DNA from 2 places in the Bradyrhizobium sp. CCGE-LA001 genome. Region 1 is predicted to be linked to the other one. Evidence: riboswitches for the same ligand, from Rfam matches in the RefSeq annotation. Region 1 holds a riboswitch; the other holds the start of a gene.
The links. A riboswitch is a leader RNA that binds a small molecule or an ion and turns the genes downstream of it on or off. The one in region 1 is predicted to bind S-adenosylmethionine.

Region 1 (4,179 bases):
CTCGACAACGAGGCGGTTCGCCTCCTCGGTACCGATGGTCATGCGCAGCGCATGCGGCAGGCCGTAATTCTTCAGCGCGCGCAGCACCAAGCCCCGCTTAGTCAGGTAGGCGTCGGCCGCGTCCGCGGTCTTGCCCTCGGTCGGGAAATGGATCAGCACGAAATTGGCGACGCTCGGGGTCACCTTCAGGTCGAGCTTGCCGATCTCCTCGGTCAGCCAGTTGCGCCAGGTTTCGGTGAACTGCTTCGACATCGCCTGGTGCGCGGTGTCCTCGATCGCGGCGACCGCGGCGTACATCGCCGGCGTCGACACGTTGAAGGGGCCGCGGATGCGGTTGACGGCGTCGATGATGTGCTCGGGCCCGAACATCCAGCCGATGCGCAGTGCGGCAAGTCCGTGGATCTTGGAGAAGGTGTGCGTCACCACGGTATTCTCGGTGGTGGCGACGAGCTCGATCCCCATTTCGTAGTCGTTGCGCGAGACATAGTCGCAATAGGCGGCGTCCAGCACCAGCAGCACGTGCGACGGCAGTCCGGCGCGCAGCCGCTTGACCTCGTCGAACGGCACATAGGTGCCGGTCGGATTGTTGGGGTTGGCGAGCCAGACCAGCTTTGTCTTCGGCGTCACGGCGTTAAGGATAGCGTCGACGTCGCAGGTGAGGTTTTTCTCCTGCGCGATGACGTTCTTGGCGCCCACGGCCATGGTCGCGATCGGGTAGACCAGGAAGCCGTGGGTGGTGGAGATCGCCTCGTCGCCCTGGCCGAGATAGGTGTGGGCGAGCAGATTGAGGATCTCGTCGGAGCCGGCGCCGCAAATGATGCGGTTGGGATCGAGCCCGAAGGAGCGGCCGATCGCCTCGCGCAGCACCCGCGAGGTACCTTCCGGATAGTCTTCCAGATGATCGGCGACGCGCTTGAACGCCTCGATCGCCTTCGGCGAAGGCCCGAACGGCGTCTCGTTGGCCGAGAGCTTGAACACCTTGCGGCCCGGCTCCGGCACCGGGCTCTTGCCGGGCGTATAGGGTGCAATATCGAGAATGCCGGGATTCGGCACGGGGCGGGACATCTTCAACTCCGGATAGGCTGGGCGGCTCGCGACTTACGATTTCGCCCCGGTCGGGGGCACCGTATAGCGCGTTGCGTGGCTGCCGACGAGGGCCGTGGAGCGCACCGAGGCCCCCGCCTCGATCAGGGCAGCCCTGATTTTGTCGATGCTGGTCGCATGCGTGACCGAGACCAGCAGGGCCGCGCCGTCGAAGGCGGTGTCGGGCACCGCCACGATCTCGGCCAGCGGCGACAGGGCGCGCGCGACCTCGGCGTTCCAGCCCGACACGCGCACGCTGAAGGTCTCGACCTCGGTCACCAGGGCGCTGTCGGCGACGCGCGAGATCGCGAACACCGGCAGCGCGGCCGGATGGTCGGCGCGCTCGACGAAAGGCATCCGCGCGATGATTTTCGGCGCGCCGTCCGCTTCCAGCTCCAGCCACCACGGCGTGCGGCTCGACGTCGCCGAGACCAGTGCCAGGTCGCCCTTGGATTTCGCCACCGCTTCGACCGCAGCCTGCGCGCTGAAATGTGCGACGTAAGGCACCGTGAAGCCGAAATGGAAGCGCGCGGAATCGCGCATCGCAGGCTCGCTCACCGAGATGTCGGCATGCACGGAGAACGGCGCCTGGACATAGGTGAAGGTCGAGATGATGACGCGCCAGATGCTCTCGACCGTGTCGAGCGGCAGGATGCCGCGATGGCGCTGCACGATCTCGCGCATCATCGAAGCCTCGCGCGCGGGGCGGAACGCCGAGCCGACCTCCTGGGTCTGCTTCACCTGGATCAGGCGGTCGATGATGTCGCCGCGCTGCATCAGGAGGCGATGCATGCCCTCGTCGATCGCATCGATCTCCTTGCGCAATTCCTGAAGCGACGGTGGCGCGGGCGGGCGTTGGGACATATCTGACGGGTGCTGTTGAAAGGCGTTCCAATGCGGATTGGCCAGTGCCGTCACCGCTGCGGTCGATGTCCTGATTAGGCAGTCAGCGCGGCGAAAGCAAAGAGAAATGCAAAGGGAAATTAGGCCCTTTCGGCCCGCAGGCTGGAGGCAAATCCGGTTGATCCCGGTCGCGACTTGACGAAAACCGCCTCAGCCAGTAGATTTTGCCTGTTCCGTGGTCATTTGAGCCGGCCGGCTTGCAGCCACGTTAAAAAACTCGCTAAACAGGCCGGGGACGCTTCCGATCCCGGCCGAACCTATCGTTCAGGCCGGGTTTTTCATGGCCTGATGTCACTGCGGTCTGAAGTCCGATCGCACATGAGGTCGATGGTCAGATGGGCAGCGTCAAGTCGATTCCGAGTCCCGCGATCAGCACCGATGATCGGTCGCATGAAGTGGATCATCCGAGCTCGGAGGTCGCGCATTTTGGCGACGATCAACCGTTGCGGCTCGATTGCGGCGTGGATCTCTCGCCGTTCCAGATCGCCTATCAGACCTATGGCGAGCTGAACGCCGATCGCTCCAATGCCATTCTGGTCTGCCATGCGCTGACCGGTGATCAGCATGTCGCCAATGTCCATCCCGTCACCGGCAAGCCCGGCTGGTGGGAGACGCTGGTCGGCCCCGGCCGCCCCATCGATCCCAAGCACTACTTCATCATCTGCTCCAACGTGATCGGCGGCTGCATGGGCTCGACCGGTCCGGCCTCGATCAATCCTGCCACCGGCAAGGTGTGGGGCCTGGATTTCCCCGTCATCACTATCCCCGACATGGTGCGCGCGCAGGCGATGCTGATCGACCGACTCGGCATTGACACGCTGTTCGCGGTTGTCGGTGGCTCGATGGGCGGCATGCAGGTGCTGCAATGGACGGCAGCCTATCCGCAGCGCGTGTACTCTGCGCTGGCGATTGCCTGCTCGACGCGGCACTCGGCGCAGAACATCGCCTTCCACGAACTAGGCCGCCAGGCCGTGATGGCCGACCCCGACTGGCACAATGGCGGCTATGCCGACCGCGGCATCCATCCGCATCGCGGCCTCGCGGTGGCGCGCATGGCCGCGCACATCACCTATCTCTCCGACGCCGCGCTGCACCGAAAATTCGGGCGCCGCATGCAGGATCGCGAGCTGCCGACCTTCTCGTTCGATGCAGATTTCCAGGTCGAGTCCTATCTGCGCTACCAGGGTTCGTCCTTCGTCGAGCGTTTCGATGCCAACTCCTATCTCTATCTGACGCGCGCGATGGACTATTTCGACATCGCCGCCGACCATGGTGGGGTGCTCGCCAAGGCGTTCGCCGGCATCAAGACGCGCTTCTGCGTGGTCTCCTTCACCAGCGACTGGCTGTTTCCGACCTCGGAATCCCGCGCGCTGGTGCATGCCCTGAACGCGTCGAGCGCGCGGGTGTCGTTCGCCGAGATCGAGACCGATCGCGGCCATGACGCCTTCCTCCTTGATGTGCCCGAATTCTTCGACATCTCCCGCGCCTTCCTGCAATCGGCAGGCAAGGCCCGCGGACTGAAGGGTAGCTAAGATGTCCGTGCAGGAAGTGTTGCCGCTGGACGGCGTTGCGACCAGGCAGTCCGGTGATTATCGCGCCGATCATCGTCTGGTGGCCGACATGGTCAAGCCGGGCTCGAAAGTGCTCGACGTCGGCTGCGGCGAGGGCGATCTGCTCCAGCTGCTGGAGATGCGCGGCATCGACGGCCGCGGCATCGAGCTGTCGCGCGAGGGCGTCAACCGCTGCGTCGCCAAGGGGCTCGCCGTGGTGCAGGGCGATGCCGACACCGACCTCGTCAATTATCCCGACGATGCGTTCGACTATGTGATCCTGTCGCAGACGCTGCAGGCGACGCGGCAGCCGCGTGTGGTGCTGGAGAACCTCCTGCGCATCGGCCGCCGCGCCATCGTGTCGTTCCCGAATTTCGGCTTCTGGAAGATGCGGCTCCAGCTCCTGATCGGCGGCCACATGCCGCGCACGGAGAATTTGCCGGCGACCTGGTACGACACCGCCAACATCCATTTCTGCACCATCAAGGATTTCGTCGAGCTCTGCGACGAGATCAACGTCAAGATGGAGCGCGCGGTGGCGCTCGATCTCTACGGCCGCCCGGTGCCGCTCAATCTGCCCTGGTGGGTGTGGAACATGTTCGGCGAGCAGGGCGTGTTTTTGCTGAGCCGGGGCGGAGGGAAA
Region 2 (4,179 bases), 1.3 Mb from region 1:
CACGGTAAGAATGAGGCCGGTGAAGTAGGCGTGATAGAGATCAGCGATCGCCCGCCAGCGCTTCCATTGGGCTTCCTGCGCCGTGTCTGATGCAGCAGTCATGTTCGCTCCCGATCGTTGTTTTGATCGAGTGTGTCACTGCGTCAGTTTGCAGACAACATGATGCGCGTGCAGGCCGCTCTGCGCAGCACGCCCGTCAATTCCGCATCACGAATTTTGTGCCGACCTGGCCGCCCGCTCGCGCTCGACGCGTTCGGTGACATCGCGCGCCATCGCCACAGATCCCTGCACGGCACCGCCTGCATCACGCACCAGCGCGAACGTCATCTCGATGTAGAGCTTGCGCCCGCTCTTGTGCAGCGCGCGGGTCAGGGTCGGCCTGCCCGCAAGCTTCATCGCGCCGCTGGCAAGCGCCGCCTCAAAACCTTTCCAATGCGCGGCGCGCAAATGCTCGGGAATGATCAGGTCGAGATTCTGGCCGAGCGCTTCGTCCGCCGTGAAACCGAACAGCGCGGTCGACGCACGATTCCAGCGCATGATCGTGCCGGAGCGATCGGAATAGATCAGCGCGTCGGCGACGTCGTTGAGGATGTTTGCGTTGAGATCGGATAGATCGGTCATGTCGTCACCTCGCACACAGCCCGAGCCCGTTTCGCATCCTGCCACACATTCAGTGTCATCGCCCGCGAAGGCGGGCGATCCAGTATTCCGAGGCAGCAGTGACTGAATCGAGAGGCTGCGGCGTACTGGATGCCCCGGTCAAGCCGGGGCATGACAGTAAGGTGTGGGGCTACACCCGAAAATGCTTCGATAGTTTGAGGCCCTGCGCCTGGTAGTTCGAGCCGATACGCTGGCCGTACATCGCATCGGGGCGGGCCAGCATCTTCTCGTAGACGAGGCGGCCGACGATCTGGCCGTGCTCGAGGATGAACGGCACCTCGCGCGAGCGCACTTCGAGCACCGCCCGCGATCCTAGCCCGCCCGCGCCGGCATAGCCGAAGCCGGGATCGAAGAAGCCGGCATAGTGCACGCGGAATTCGCCGACCAGCGGATCGAACGGCACCATTTCGGCGGCGTAGTCGGGCGGAACCTGAACGGCTTCCTTGGAGGCGAGGATGTAGAACTCGCCGGGATCGAGGATCAGGCTACCGTCGGGACGGGCCGAGATCGGCTCCCAGAAGTCCTCCACCGCATAGCCGGAGCGGCGATCGACGTCGACGACGCCGGTATGGCGCTTGGCGCGATAGCCGACGAAGCCGTTCGCTTTCTCGCCCGACAGATCGACCGACACAGCGACGCCGCCCGAGAGGTCGGCATCGTCGATGTCGACGAGGCGCTCAGTGGCATGCAAGCCATCGAGCTCGTCGGCGTTGAGGATGGCATCGCCGGTGCGAAAGCGCACCTGCGACAGGCGCGAGCCTTCGCGCACCAGCACCGGAAACGTCTTCGGGCTGATCTCGGCATAGAGCGGACCGTGATAGCCGGCGCCGATCATGTCGAAGCGGCGGGTGCCGTCGGCGATCACGCGCGTGAAGACGTCGAGCCGGCCGGTCGAGCTCTTGGGGTTCGCGGCCGCGACGATCTCCGGCGGCAGCGCAAGGCTCTCCAGCAGCGGCACGATGTAGACGCAGTTGGTCTCCAGCACCGCGCCGTCGGCCAGGCTGAACTCGTGCAGCTTCAATTCGTCGATGCGCTCGGCGACGGTGGCGCCGGGACCGGGCAGGAAGCTGGCGCGGACGCGATAGGCGATGTCGCCGAGGCGCAGATCGAGGCTCGCCGGCTGGATCTGGCTTTCGACGAAATCGTAGGCAGGCAGGATGAGCCCCGCCTCCGCCATCGCCGCGATCATGCGGTCGGGCAGGATACCATTGGCGTCGGCAGCGACCGTGAACGTCAACCGGGGGTCCTCATCAGGGAGCAAACACATCCCGACATACGGGAAATACTAGCCTTTTACGGCTATCCGATGGACGCCTTGACGGAAAGAGCATTGCGGAATATGAGCATCACTTATCCCGTGGTGATTTGAGCCGGCCGGCTTGCAGCCACGTTAAATAAGTCGCTAAACAGGCCGGGGACCTCTGTGATCCCGGCCCGTGGAGATATCCAGGCCGGTTTTTTTGTGACCGTTTTCGACGAGACGGTCATATCGGAGGGTCCTATGTCGAAGTCACCTGCCACCTACCGCCCCGAAACCCGCCTGGTCCATTCCGGCACCCTGCGCTCGCAATATGGCGAGACGTCGGAGGCGCTGTTCCTGACGCAAGGCTATGTCTACAACAGTGCCGAGGAGTGCGAGGCGCGGTTCAAGGGCGAGGATCCCGGCTTCATCTATTCGCGTTATTCGAATCCGACCATCTCGATGTTCGAGCGCCGCATGATCGAGCTCGAAGGCGCGGAAGCCGCGCGCTCGGCGGCAACCGGCATGGCGGCGGTGACGACCGCGATCCTGGCGCCGCTGAAGGCCGGCGATCACGTGGTGGCCTCCCGCGCGCTGTTCGGCTCGTGCCTCTATGTCATCCAAGATCTGCTACCGCGCTACGGCATCGAGACCACGCTGGTCGACGGGCTCGATCTCGACCAATGGCAGCGGGCCGTGCGGCCGAACACCAAGACGTTCTTCCTGGAGAGCCCGACCAATCCGACGCTGGACGTGCTCGACATCCCGTCCATCGCCGAGATCGCGCACAAGGGCGGTGCGCGGCTCGTCGTCGACAACGTGTTCGCAACCCCGATCTGGCAGAGCCCACTGGCGTTAGGGGCCGACGTCGTCGTCTATTCCGCGACCAAGCATATCGACGGCCAGGGCCGGTGCCTCGGCGGCATCATCCTGTCCTCGGAAGCCTTCATCGCCGAGCACATCCACAATTTCATGCGTCAGACCGGCCCGTCGATCTCGCCGTTCAATGCCTGGGTCCTGCTCAAGGGCCTGGAGACGCTGGGCGTGCGCGTGCGTGCGCAGACCGACACCGCAGCACGCATTGCCGAGGTACTGGCGAGCCATCCGAAGGTCTCGCGGCTGGTCTATCCCGGCCGCGCCGATCATCCGCAAGCAGCATTGGTGAAGAAGCAGATGCGCGGCGGCTCGACGCTGGTCGGCTTCGAGGTCAAGGGCGGCAAGCAGGCCGCCTTCCGCGTGCTCAACGAATTGAAGCTGGCGAAGATCTCGAACAATCTCGGCGACGCCAAGAGCCTCGTCACGCATCCAGCCACGACGACGCATCAGCGCCTGAAGCCGGAAGACCGCGCCGCACTCGGCATCAGCGAAGGCTTCATCCGCTTCTCTGCGGGGCTGGAGCATGCCGATGATCTGATCGAGGATCTGACCGCGGCGCTGGAGAAGGCGTGAGCGGCGAATAGTGAGTTGCGAATAGCGAGTGCAATCCCTATTCGCTACTCGCCATTCCCCATTCGCGTCTCGTCACATCGGCCGATACGCTCGCACGTCCGCCGGCACGTTCACGCCCAGCCTGATCTGGCCGACCGAGCGGATGATGTCGTCGCCGAGCAGCTGGGCGAAGCAGGCGTAGCCCCAATCGTTCATGTGCAGGCCGTCGGCGATGACGAAGCCCTCGACCGGGATCGACTGGTTCTCGTGCCAGTCGCGCATCACCTCGAAGCGCGGAAAGATGCCGACCTTGCGGAGCTCGGCAACCTTGCCAAGCAGCTTGATCATCTTGCCGGCGCTCTCGGCGCGCTGGTTAACGGCCGGCGAATATTGCGGATCGACCAGCACGATGTCGGCGCCGCCTGCGGCCTGGATTCGGGAGATGCCGTCCTCGACCAGCTTGGCGGTATCGCCGGGATCGAGGTTGCGCAGCACGGCGTTGGTGCCGACCTGCCAGATCACCATGTCCGGATGGACGTCGATCACCTGCGTCTGAAGGCGCTTCATCATCTCGGGCGCGTCCTCGCCGCCGACGCCGGCGTTGACGACGGTGATGTCGGCGGTCGGATAGTGCCGGCGCAGCTGCGCCGCGAGACGGTTCGGATAGTTGAACTCCGGCGAGCTCGCGCCGAATCCCGCGGTCGACGAGGAGCCGAACGCAACGATGACGACCGGCTGGCCGGCGACGAGCTTGCTTGCGACATGCGGCAGCGAGCCCATCGCCTTCGAGCCGCCCTTCGGCGGCAGGCAGGGCACGCGGCTGAAAATGTCGCCGGCGGATTTTGCGACCT

Region 2: it holds a riboswitch for S-adenosylmethionine, as region 1 does, so the genes downstream of both, BCCGELA001_RS34285 (O-succinylhomoserine sulfhydrylase) here and metX (homoserine O-acetyltransferase MetX) in region 1, are expected to answer to the same signal.

Annotation. Positions count from the first base shown of each region.
Region 1 is NZ_CP013949.1:1,023,172-1,027,350, forward strand. It holds gene hisC (histidinol-phosphate transaminase) at 1-1,065, opposite strand, end outside; gene BCCGELA001_RS04980 (chorismate mutase) at 1,099-1,947, opposite strand; SAM riboswitch at 2,152-2,231, shown strand; gene metX (homoserine O-acetyltransferase MetX) at 2,322-3,518, shown strand; gene metW (methionine biosynthesis protein MetW) at 3,520-4,179, shown strand, end outside.
Region 2 is NZ_CP013949.1:7,540,323-7,544,501, forward strand. It holds gene BCCGELA001_RS34270 (hypothetical protein) at 1-102, opposite strand, end outside; gene BCCGELA001_RS34275 (PAS domain S-box protein) at 208-621, opposite strand; gene BCCGELA001_RS34280 (2'-deoxycytidine 5'-triphosphate deaminase) at 791-1,927, opposite strand; SAM riboswitch at 2,008-2,087, shown strand; gene BCCGELA001_RS34285 (O-succinylhomoserine sulfhydrylase) at 2,162-3,349, shown strand; gene BCCGELA001_RS34290 (SGNH/GDSL hydrolase family protein) at 3,422-4,179, opposite strand, start outside.